Regions from separate parts of the Synechocystis sp. PCC 7509 genome, predicted to be linked through region 2. Evidence: predicted binding sites of a transcription regulator. Region 2 holds the regulator's gene; each other region holds the start of a gene.
The links. The regulator NtcA, encoded in region 2, controls nitrogen genes in cyanobacteria. The targets are predictions, from matches to a motif close to GTANCNNNNGNTAC.

Region 1 (3,284 bases), 2.3 Mb from region 2:
GGCTTGCTCGACTCGACGCGAATTTTATTTGACTTGCAACAAGCAAACAAAATTGCTCAAAGCTTGTCTGGCTGCCTAGAACTAGAGGAAATTGCTCATCGAGTTACCGATGGTTTGGTAGAGAAATTTGACCAGTGTTTAGCTCGGCTTTGGCTAGTTGAACCAGACCAAACTAGCTTAAAACTCATTGCTTCGGCGGGAATGTACCGTCATACTAATGGTTTCTTTTCCCGCGTACCGATGGGGGCATTTAAAGTAGGCAAAATTGCTCAGAATCACGTTTCTTTTTTAAGTAACAATTTAGCTGGGGAACCTTGGGTAGGCAATAAAGAATGGGCAAGGTCTAATAATATTCATGGGTTTGCTGGGTATCCTTTGATCATTAACGACAAAGCTATTGGCGTTCTAGCAGTCTTTAGTAATCAAGCGTTAGAGCTAGAGTTTTTGGAAGTATTACAAACTCTTTGTACGATCACTGCGGTTGCTTTAGATACTGCCATGCAATACCAAAAGATTAAACAGTCTTGGCAAGCAAATGATAATACTTCTAACTTAAGTTTATGCGATCGCTTAGTTACTATTCTCAGCACTACTCGATTGACTTTGATAGGAACAGAAAAACCATTAAATCTACCTTTAAGTTATGTTTTTCTGCAAACTGCGGAAATTCTCAAACACCTTGAGTGTAATTCTTGTCGGCTAATTTATGGTGAAGATACGGCAAGTCTTGAAGCTATTTTCCCTATCAAGAGCGCTTTCAGTCCGCAGACGTGGATAGAGTTGTGCTTGAATGAACTATGTTTTATTGCTGCTTACTTAGGCGGCTCGTTGCATCAAGCTAGTATCGACGGACGAGCAATGCAAGTTGTGCTAAAACTTCCCTATAGTGGCGAAGTTTTAAAGCAGCAATTACAAATTAAGTGTCGTTCGCCGATTTTACAATTGGCTTTTACTCACCTATGTGTTTTAGCAGGTTTAACAATTGGCGATTGCGAAAATTTACCTCTGCTAACCGATGATATTACTAAGATACAGACCGCAAAATCGGTAATCTGGATTGAGCAAAAAGATCGAATACCTCAAGGAATTACCGCCAAGGTTAACTTATCTACGACTCCAGAACAATTGCGTTGCTGTGTAGAATCAGTAGTTAGCGGTCAATCTTGGGGCATTGAGGCGGAGGGAATAAAGCAAAACCTAAGCGATCGCGAATTAGAGATTTTGACTTTGTTAACCCAGGGTAAGCGCGATCGTGACATTGCTCAAGATTTAATTATTAGTGAAAGTACCGTCAAGTTTCACATGAATAATGTTTTAACCAAACTCAAGGCAAAAACTCGGTGTCAGGCGATCGCTTGTGCGATCATTAATGGTTTGATTTAACACAAGGTAAACTTTTTCTATGGCACTCTTGGCATTACCTATTGATTTAGCTAGGTCATAGCATCTACAACAAATGCGATTGCACCTTCACCTAGTCTTATTGCTAAACTTAAATCCAAAGTATTGAGAGCTACAAAAGACTTACTCAGCCAGCACTTAATCTGACAGTACATTGCTGGAGCAAAGAGTAGTTATGAAAAATCATTATCCTATAGTTATTGTGGGCGGCGGTCAAGCGGGATTATCTCTAAGTTACTGCTTGAAGGAAAAAGGCTTTGAGCATATTGTCTTTGAAAAAAATACCATTGGCTACTCCTGGCGTTCTAAACGTTGGGATTCTTTTTGCTTGGTGACTCCCAATTGGCAATGTAAGTTACCTGGTTATCACTACTTTGGCGATGAACCAGAAGGGTTTATGCAAAAAGACCAAATTGTTCAATACATTGAAGATTATGCCGCTTCTTTTGCGCCACCAATTAGAGAAGGCGTAGAAGTGTTAAAAGTGCGGAGTTTTCAAGGTGAATTTGCTGTAACTACTACCATTGGCGAATATACAGCAGATAATGTTGCGATCGCATCTGGTAGCTATCATCGCCCCAAAATCCCCCCAGTAGCCCAAAATCTCGATAAATCTATCCTGCAATTACATTCTTCTGAATATAAAAATCCCCAATCTTTACCCGATACTGTATTAGTTGTAGGGACTGGACAATCTGGCTGTCAAATTGCCGAAGATTTGCATCTTGAAGGGAAAAAAGTACATTTGTGTGTTGGTAGCGCTCCTAGATCACCACGCAGATATCGCGGTAAAGATGTCGTGGAATGGTTAGATAAAATGGGTCACTACGATTTACCCGTTGACAAACATCCGCAAAAAGAGCAAGTTCGCGCCAAAACTAACCATTATGTAACCGGACGCGATGGCGGGAGAGAGATTGACTTGCGCCAATTTGCTTTAGAAGGAATGCAATTGTATGGATCTTTGCATGACGTTACAAGTCCTTATCTACACTTTCGAGACAATTTGCAGCAAAATTTAGATGGCGCGGATGCGGTGGCGGAAAATATCAAAAAAAACATTGATAAATTTATTGACTCTAACCAGATTCAAGCACCTGTAGAACCGGACTATCAACCAGTTTGGCAGCCTGAAAAGGCGAAACCTTTACTTGATTACCAACAAGCAAATATTGGCGCGGTTATTTGGTGTACGGGTTATCATTCCGATTTTAGTTGGATAGAAATCCCGGTATTTGACGATAAAGGCTATCCCCAACACGATCGCGGTGTAACGGCTCATAAAGGCTTGTATTTTCTCGGTTTGCCTTGGTTATATACTTGGGGATCGGGTAGATTTTCGGGAATAGCAAGAGATGCGGGTTATTTGAGCGATCGCATTGCAGCTAATCAAAATATTTTGCAGTCTGTTCGTTAAGTACCTATCTAAATCAATAGGTATAGAGAGAAGTTTAGTAACCAAAGCCATCGCAACTAGCTTTATTGTTAGACCTAAAACTTTCGTATTTATAAATACAAAACCCTTATTCCGGTAGCACTTAATCTAGCAAAACGATAAACAGTTTTGCAAAGGAGAACATTATGCCTGAAGTTACAACACCCGCACACCAAACTGGTGACTTTTTTGTCGATTACGAAGAAAAAGTATTTCCCGATGTCAAAGCTGAACCCGGAGAAAAAGCCTTAGTTACCTTTCATACTGTCGCCTTTGAAGGTTCGATTGGTTTTGTAAACTTGCTTCAAGCTACCCGTTTGCAGCGTAAAGGTTTTGAAACAGCAGTTTTACTCTACGGGCCAGGCGTAACACTCGGAATTCAACGCGGCTTTCCTAAGCTTGGTGATGAACCATTCCCCGGTCAGCAAAACTTTAATAACCAAATTAC
Region 2 (3,284 bases):
TGACGCGCGGCTTTTGGTTGCTGAATGCGAACTACACCCGTAGCCAAAACGCTACCGCTTTCTAGGGCTACATTTCCCTGGCGCAAAACTTGATAATCTTGATAATAACCTTCAAGCTTTGCGACTTCTTGTTCGAGAAATTCTCTTTGACTCTCTAATTGTTTGAGGCGAACTTCTCTACCGGCAATTACGCGATCGCGCTGTTGCAAATCGCGATCGCGATTGACTATTTCTTGATCTAGATTAGCAATCGCCTCATCGCGATCAGCAATTTGACTTCTGACTTCTGCTAACTGCTTACCGATTTGTTGGCGTTCGTTTTGAAGTTTTTGAATTTCTGCTTGTAAAGTCTTTGCTTGCTGAGAGACTGTTTGCAGTAAAGCCCTAGCATCCAGAAATCTACTGGTAATTTGACTTAGCTGGGTTTGGTTGCGGCTTAGTTGGGCTTGAGTTTGTGCCTGTTTAACTTGAGTACGGCTTAATTGGGCTTGAGTTTGAGTTTGTTTAGTAATTACCGCCTGTAACGATCTATTGGTTGCTTGCAAACGTTTTTGGGCTTGGGCTTGCCTTTTCTCTGCGGCTTTTTGTTCGGTTCTAGCTTGCTGCAAATCCTTTTCTACATTACTTTTTTGAATTTTTGTAGCTTCTAGTTCTTTAGTTGTAGATTCTACCTGCTTGCGCTTTGTTTTGAGGTCTTTTTGAATTCTCTCAAGTTGGAATACTCCCGTGCGCAAGCTTTTGTCGGCGGCAAATAGAATTCCGAGTGTTGAAGCAGCGATCGCGCTCCCAGTTACTATAGTTACTAAAACGGCAGTTTTGCGTGGACGCAGTTTAAACAAGCTTAGTCGAGCTTTGCCTACTCGCGTGCCAATGCGATCGCCTACCGTCGCGATTACACCTCCCAAAATCAAAATTGCTACAATTAGGATTATTCCGGTAGTCATTTTCCGCCGTCCACCTTTGCCCACTCAAATACAGCCTACTTCAACCGCTTAAATTTTGGTGGCTTCTTAGAATTTATGGGGAGCGGGAGAAGCTTTTTTAGGTAAATTGCTGACTCAAAGCTACTGGATTGTGGAGAGTAATCTTTTTTTTGTGAATAGAAATCATTTCGTCAGTCCGCAAATCTCCAAGGAGCCGAGTTACAGTCACGCGAGTAGAACCAATAGCTTCAGCGATCGCTTGATGAGATAACTTAAGGTCAATAGTAATTCCTTCAGAGGTGGGAATACCAAAATCTCGGCACAAAATTAGTAAAAAACTTACTAGCCTCGAACCCATATCGCGGTGCGCCAAAGTTTCAATCATCATTTCTGTTTGCAAAATCCGCGATGACAAGCCTTTAAGCATCAACATCGACAATTCTGGATTGCTTTTTAGCGATTGCTCTACTTGTTCAATGGGTGCGGAAAGTAGCTCTACAGGAGTAAAAGCCACCGCATGATAGAATCTATCCGAACGTTGTCCTGTCAGTAGCGAAAGTACGCCAAACACGCTATTTTCTCTAAGCAGTGCTACGGTAATTTCTTCTCCAGCTTCATAAACCCTAGAAAGTTTTACTGCGCCCTTGAGCAGAAAATAAACTCGTTCTGCTGGATCGCCTGGAAAAAATATCGTTTTACCCCGTTCAAACATTTCCACAACTGGGGGAAACGAGCCAGTTCCTATTTGACGAAATACCGCCGCTAACGGTCTATCTTGCATTACGATCATCTTTTTGCCTAACAAACATCCTTCGCGCGATCCAAAAAACTCCGCAGTTTTGTATCACTACACTACTTAATATGACTTTAAATGGTTTTTTTGTATTGTTGACTACATAATTTTTAAGAGAGAATTACTTTGAAAAAATAGGGGGTTGGCTAATGGGTAATTGGTAATTGGTAATTGGTAATTGGGAGGAAAGAGAGTGAGATAGGACAAGTTGCAAACGTTGGGAAGAATTATCACACTTTACAGTAACGCCAAAAATAGTTAAGAGCGATAGCGTTTTTTGTTTGATGACCAAATTCGGGTATGCTCCTAAATGGAATATTTTTAAATTAAAACTTATAGTTTATGCTCGATTTGACTGGAAAAAACGCCTTAGTAACTGGAATTGCTAACAATCGCTCGATTGCTTGGGGAATTGCCCAACAACTCCATAAAGCCGGAGCAAATATTGGGATTAGCTATTTGCCCGACGAACGCGGCAAAATGGAAAATAAAGTAGCAGAACTTGTAAAACCCCTTAATCCCAGCTTGTTTGTACCGTGTAACGTCCAAAGTGACGAGCAGATCAAAGAAATGTTTGAAGAAGTCGCTTCTAAATGGGGCAAATTAGATATCCTCATTCATTGTCTAGCTTTTGCCAACAAAGAAGACCTAACGGGCGGCTTTAGTAATACTTCAAGAGCGGGTTTTAATCAAGCCTTAGAAATTAGTACCTATTCTTTGACACAGTTAAGCGGTGCGGCGAAACCTTTAATGACTGAAGGCGGTAGTATTGTCACGCTGACCTATTTGGGAGGAGTTAGAGCAATTCCCAACTACAACGTCATGGGGGTAGCAAAAGCTGGGTTAGAAATGAGCGTGCGTTACTTAGCCGCCGAATTAGGAGAGCAAAACATTCGCGTTAATGGAATTTCCGCCGGGCCGATTAGAACTTTAGCTTCTTCCGCCGTTGGGGGAATTTTGGATATGATTCATCACGTAGAAAAAATTGCCCCCTTGCGGCGCACGGTAACGCAGCTAGAAGTCGGAAACGCGGCGGCGTTTTTGTGTAGCGATTTAGCGAGTGGCATTACCGGGCAAATTTTGTATGTAGATGCGGGCTACGAAATTATGGGAATGTAGGAATAATGTAGAGACGTTTTGATGAAACGTCTTCCTAGGAGATTGTGGCAAAACTAGCATCTTCAGTCAAGAATTGAATATATAGATAGTTTTTAAGTTAGTTTTATGCAGACAAGAAACCCCCAAATTTTATCTTCTCTAGCCAATATCCCTACCCGCACGGCTTCTATTCGTCGCACCACCAAAGAAACCGACATAGAAGTTAGTGTTAATTTAGACGGTACGGGAAAATGCAATACAGCGACCGGCGTACCTTTTTTAGACCATATGCTCAATCAAATCGCCTCGCACGGATTAATTGATTTAGACGTGCAAGCGACAGGGGATTTAGAAATAGACGATCACCATACCAATGAAGATGTTGGTATCACTTTAGGACAAGCATTAGGGAAAGCATTAGGCGATCGCCAAGGAATTGTGCGTTTTGGGAACTTTCTTGCGCCCTTGGA
Region 3 (3,284 bases), 240 kb from region 2:
TATTTGCTATGCCTGTTATTAGTGTAAATCTACCTTCCGAGTCTTACGACATTGCGATCGCACCAGGCAACTTGGATTTGCTGGGCGAAAAAATGGCTACCCTCAAGCTAGGTAAAAAAGTTTTATTAGTATCTAACCCTGTAGTTTTTGGTCATTATGGGGAAAGAGCAACATTAGCTCTGAAAAATGCTGGTTTTGATGTCACAACAAGCATTCTCAAAGATGGCGAACAATACAAAAATTTAACCTCTATCCAGCAAATCTACGACAAAGCCCTAGAAAACCGTCTAGAACGCTCCTCAACTATGGTTGCTTTGGGTGGGGGCGTAATTGGCGATATGACAGGCTTCGCGGCGGCTACATGGCTAAGAGGGGTTAATTTTATCCAAGTACCCACAACACTGTTGTCAATGGTGGATGCTTCTATTGGGGGTAAAACGGGCGTAAATCATCCCCAGGGTAAAAATCTAATTGGCGCATTCCATCAACCGCGATTGGTACTAATCGATCCGCAAGTATTGGATACTTTACCCGTGCGAGAATTTCAAGCAGGGATGGCAGAAGTAATTAAATACGGGATAATTTGGGACTTGGACTTGTTTGCACAAATGGAAAAGTGCGATCGCCTAGACGAAATGCGTTATCTTTCTCAAAGCCTGCTACAAACTATTTTGGCGCGTTCTTGTCAAGCGAAAGCCGATGTTGTCAGCAAAGATGAAAAAGAAGCGGGATTAAGAGCTATTCTTAACTACGGTCACACTATCGGTCATGCGGTAGAAAGCTTGACAGGCTATCAAGTAGTTAATCATGGCGAAGCTGTAGCGATCGGGATGGTAGCGGCGGGACAACTCGCACTCAAACTTAATCTGTGGGATGCAGATTCTCAAGCAAAGCAAATCAAACTAATTCAAAAAGCTGGACTGACAACTAAATTGCCGTCAGGAATAAATATTGATGCGATTATTGATGCTTTACAAACTGATAAAAAAGTTAAAGCGGGTAAAGTTCGATTTGTGCTACCTACTCAAATTGGTGCAGTAGAAATAACTGACCAAGTACATACAGATTTAATTCATCAAGTTTTACAAGAAATGCAGTAAATTTGTTCTTTTATGTCTTTTGTTGAGCAAGCAAAATATCTGCTTGAATAACTACTATTTCTAATCTAAAATTTTACCTGCATAAAAACCAAGATATGGGGGGTCTGCCCCCCAAACCCCCCATTGGGGGACGAGTTGCCTCCCCCAAACCCCCTGCAAACCAGAGTCATATCTGTAAAATATAAGTTTTTCGCTTTTGCAAGCCTAGTTACATAAGTATTGTAAGTTTATTTTATTTTTTGTATTAATCAATACAATCTACTTGATATATTTTTGCTTTTATTGAACATATACAATTTTTTAGCAGTTGAAAAATAGTGTTTTAAATAATTAATTTATTTACTTTATTTAACTGCTAATTAATAATATTATTGAGAAAAATTAGGCTGCCCTTGCTTAATTTTCTTTCAAAATAACTAACTTGTTACAAGCAGGCAAAGAGGAGAAAGTTATGCCAGAAGTGCTGTTTAAAGTTGACTTAAATAAGCCAATGACGGAACAAGATGCTGTTGGGCATAATCGCTGGCATCCTGATATTCCGGCGGTAGCTTCTGTTAATCCTGGTACAGTATTTCGGATTGAGTGCAAAGATTGGACGGATGGACAAATTCACAACAATGATAGTCCTGAAGATATCCGCACGGTTAATTTAACTATTCCTCACGTTCTCAGTGGGCCCATTCACGTCAATGGTGCAGAACCTGGCGATTTGCTGGTTGTCGATATTTTAGATGTGGGAACTTTGCCTAACTATGAGTGGGGTTTTACAGGGATTTTTGCTAAAGAAAATGGCGGCGGATTTTTAACTGAACATTACCCGACTGCTCAAAAAGCAATTTGGGATTTACAAGGAATTTACGCGCGTAGTCGTCACATTCCCGATGTAAAGTTTGCGGGGATTCCTCACCCCGGACTAATTGGCTGCGCTCCTTCTCATGAATTGCTGGCTACTTGGAATAAGCGCGAAGCGGAATTAGTAGCAACAGATCCCGATCGCGTACCAGCATTAGCTTTACTCCCAAATCCAAAGGATGCAATATTAGGTTCTCTCAAAGGCGCGGAATTTGACCGCATAGCTCAAGAAGCTTGTCGCACAATTCCCCCCCGCGAACATGGCGGAAACTGCGACATTAAAAACTTATCTAAAGGCTCAAAGGTTTATTTTCCCGTTTATGTTGAAGGAGCAAAGCTTTCAATGGGGGATATTCACTTTTCCCAGGGTGACGGCGAAATTACTTTTTGCGGCGCGATTGAGATGGCTGGCTATTTAGATTTGCACGTAGAACTCATCAAAGGTGGTGTAGAAAAATATGGGCTAATTAACCCGATATTTAAGCCCGGCCCGGTTCAACCTCATTACTCAGAATTTTTGGTATTTGAAGGCATCTCTGTAGATGAATTTTCTGGCAAACAGTACTATTTAGATGCTCATGTTGCCTATCGTCGCGCTTGCTTGAATGCGATCGCCTATTTCAAGAAGTTTGGTTATACTGGCGAACAAGTTTATTTGCTTTTAGGTTCTGCGCCCGTAGAAGGACGAATTAGCGGCATTGTAGACATTCCCAACGCTTGCTGTACGATTGCTGTCCCAACGGCAATTTTTGAGCGTAATGTGCTGCCTACCTAGAATAATTAAGGAGATGACAAATAATGCCCTTGTACGATTTTCGCTGTGAAGCTTGTGGCGTGTTTGAACAAAGCCGGAGTATGCAAACAGCAAACGATCCGATGTTTTGCCCAACTTGTCAGGCTGTAGCCAAACGCTTGATCTCTGCGGTGGGAATACTTAAGACACCAACGCAATTAAGTAAGCGAGTTGAGCAAAGCGCCGAACCGCGCGTAGTTCAACGCACAACTCAGCACAACCATTTGGCCCACAAACACAACCATCATCACGGACGACCTTGGGCAATTGGTCACTGAAATAAAACTTGATTAGGTAGCAATTGACTACCTAATCAAGTTTATAAAAGTTTTATAAAGGTTCTCAATTGAGCGAGTTACATTTGTAAGGGCGCAATGCATTGCGCCCTTACACGAATGATAAATTTTACGCACCTTACTGGTTTAGGAAACGCTACATCCTTAAAAAACTAGCCTAAACAGTCAAATATCGCCGTACCAAGGAATCTGTCAGATCGCTAGTGTTACCTTTTGCAGCGATCGCCCCTTTCTCCATAATAA

Region 1: the regulator NtcA is predicted to act here: its motif matches at 1,504-1,517, upstream of SYN7509_RS0218120 (MSMEG_0569 family flavin-dependent oxidoreductase).
Region 3: the regulator NtcA is predicted to act here: its motif matches at 1,342-1,355, upstream of fmdA (formamidase).

The regions. Positions count from the first base shown of each region.
Region 1 covers NZ_ALVU02000001.1:3,612,731-3,616,014, forward strand. Annotated here, with positions in the region: gene SYN7509_RS0218115 (LuxR C-terminal-related transcriptional regulator) at 1-1,383, shown strand, start outside; gene SYN7509_RS0218120 (MSMEG_0569 family flavin-dependent oxidoreductase) at 1,577-2,818, shown strand; gene SYN7509_RS0218125 (MSMEG_0572/Sll0783 family nitrogen starvation response protein) at 2,983-3,284, shown strand, end outside.
Region 2 covers NZ_ALVU02000001.1:1,354,190-1,357,473, forward strand. Annotated here, with positions in the region: gene SYN7509_RS0206870 (DUF3084 domain-containing protein) at 1-944, opposite strand, end outside; gene ntcA (global nitrogen regulator NtcA) at 1,042-1,713, opposite strand; gene fabI (enoyl-ACP reductase FabI) at 2,059-2,835, shown strand; gene hisB (imidazoleglycerol-phosphate dehydratase HisB) at 2,941-3,284, shown strand, end outside.
Region 3 covers NZ_ALVU02000001.1:1,591,259-1,594,542, reverse strand. Annotated here, with positions in the region: gene aroB (3-dehydroquinate synthase) at 9-1,100, shown strand; gene fmdA (formamidase) at 1,552-2,727, shown strand; gene SYN7509_RS0208185 (FmdB family zinc ribbon protein) at 2,751-3,023, shown strand; gene urtE (urea ABC transporter ATP-binding subunit UrtE) at 3,199-3,284, opposite strand, start outside.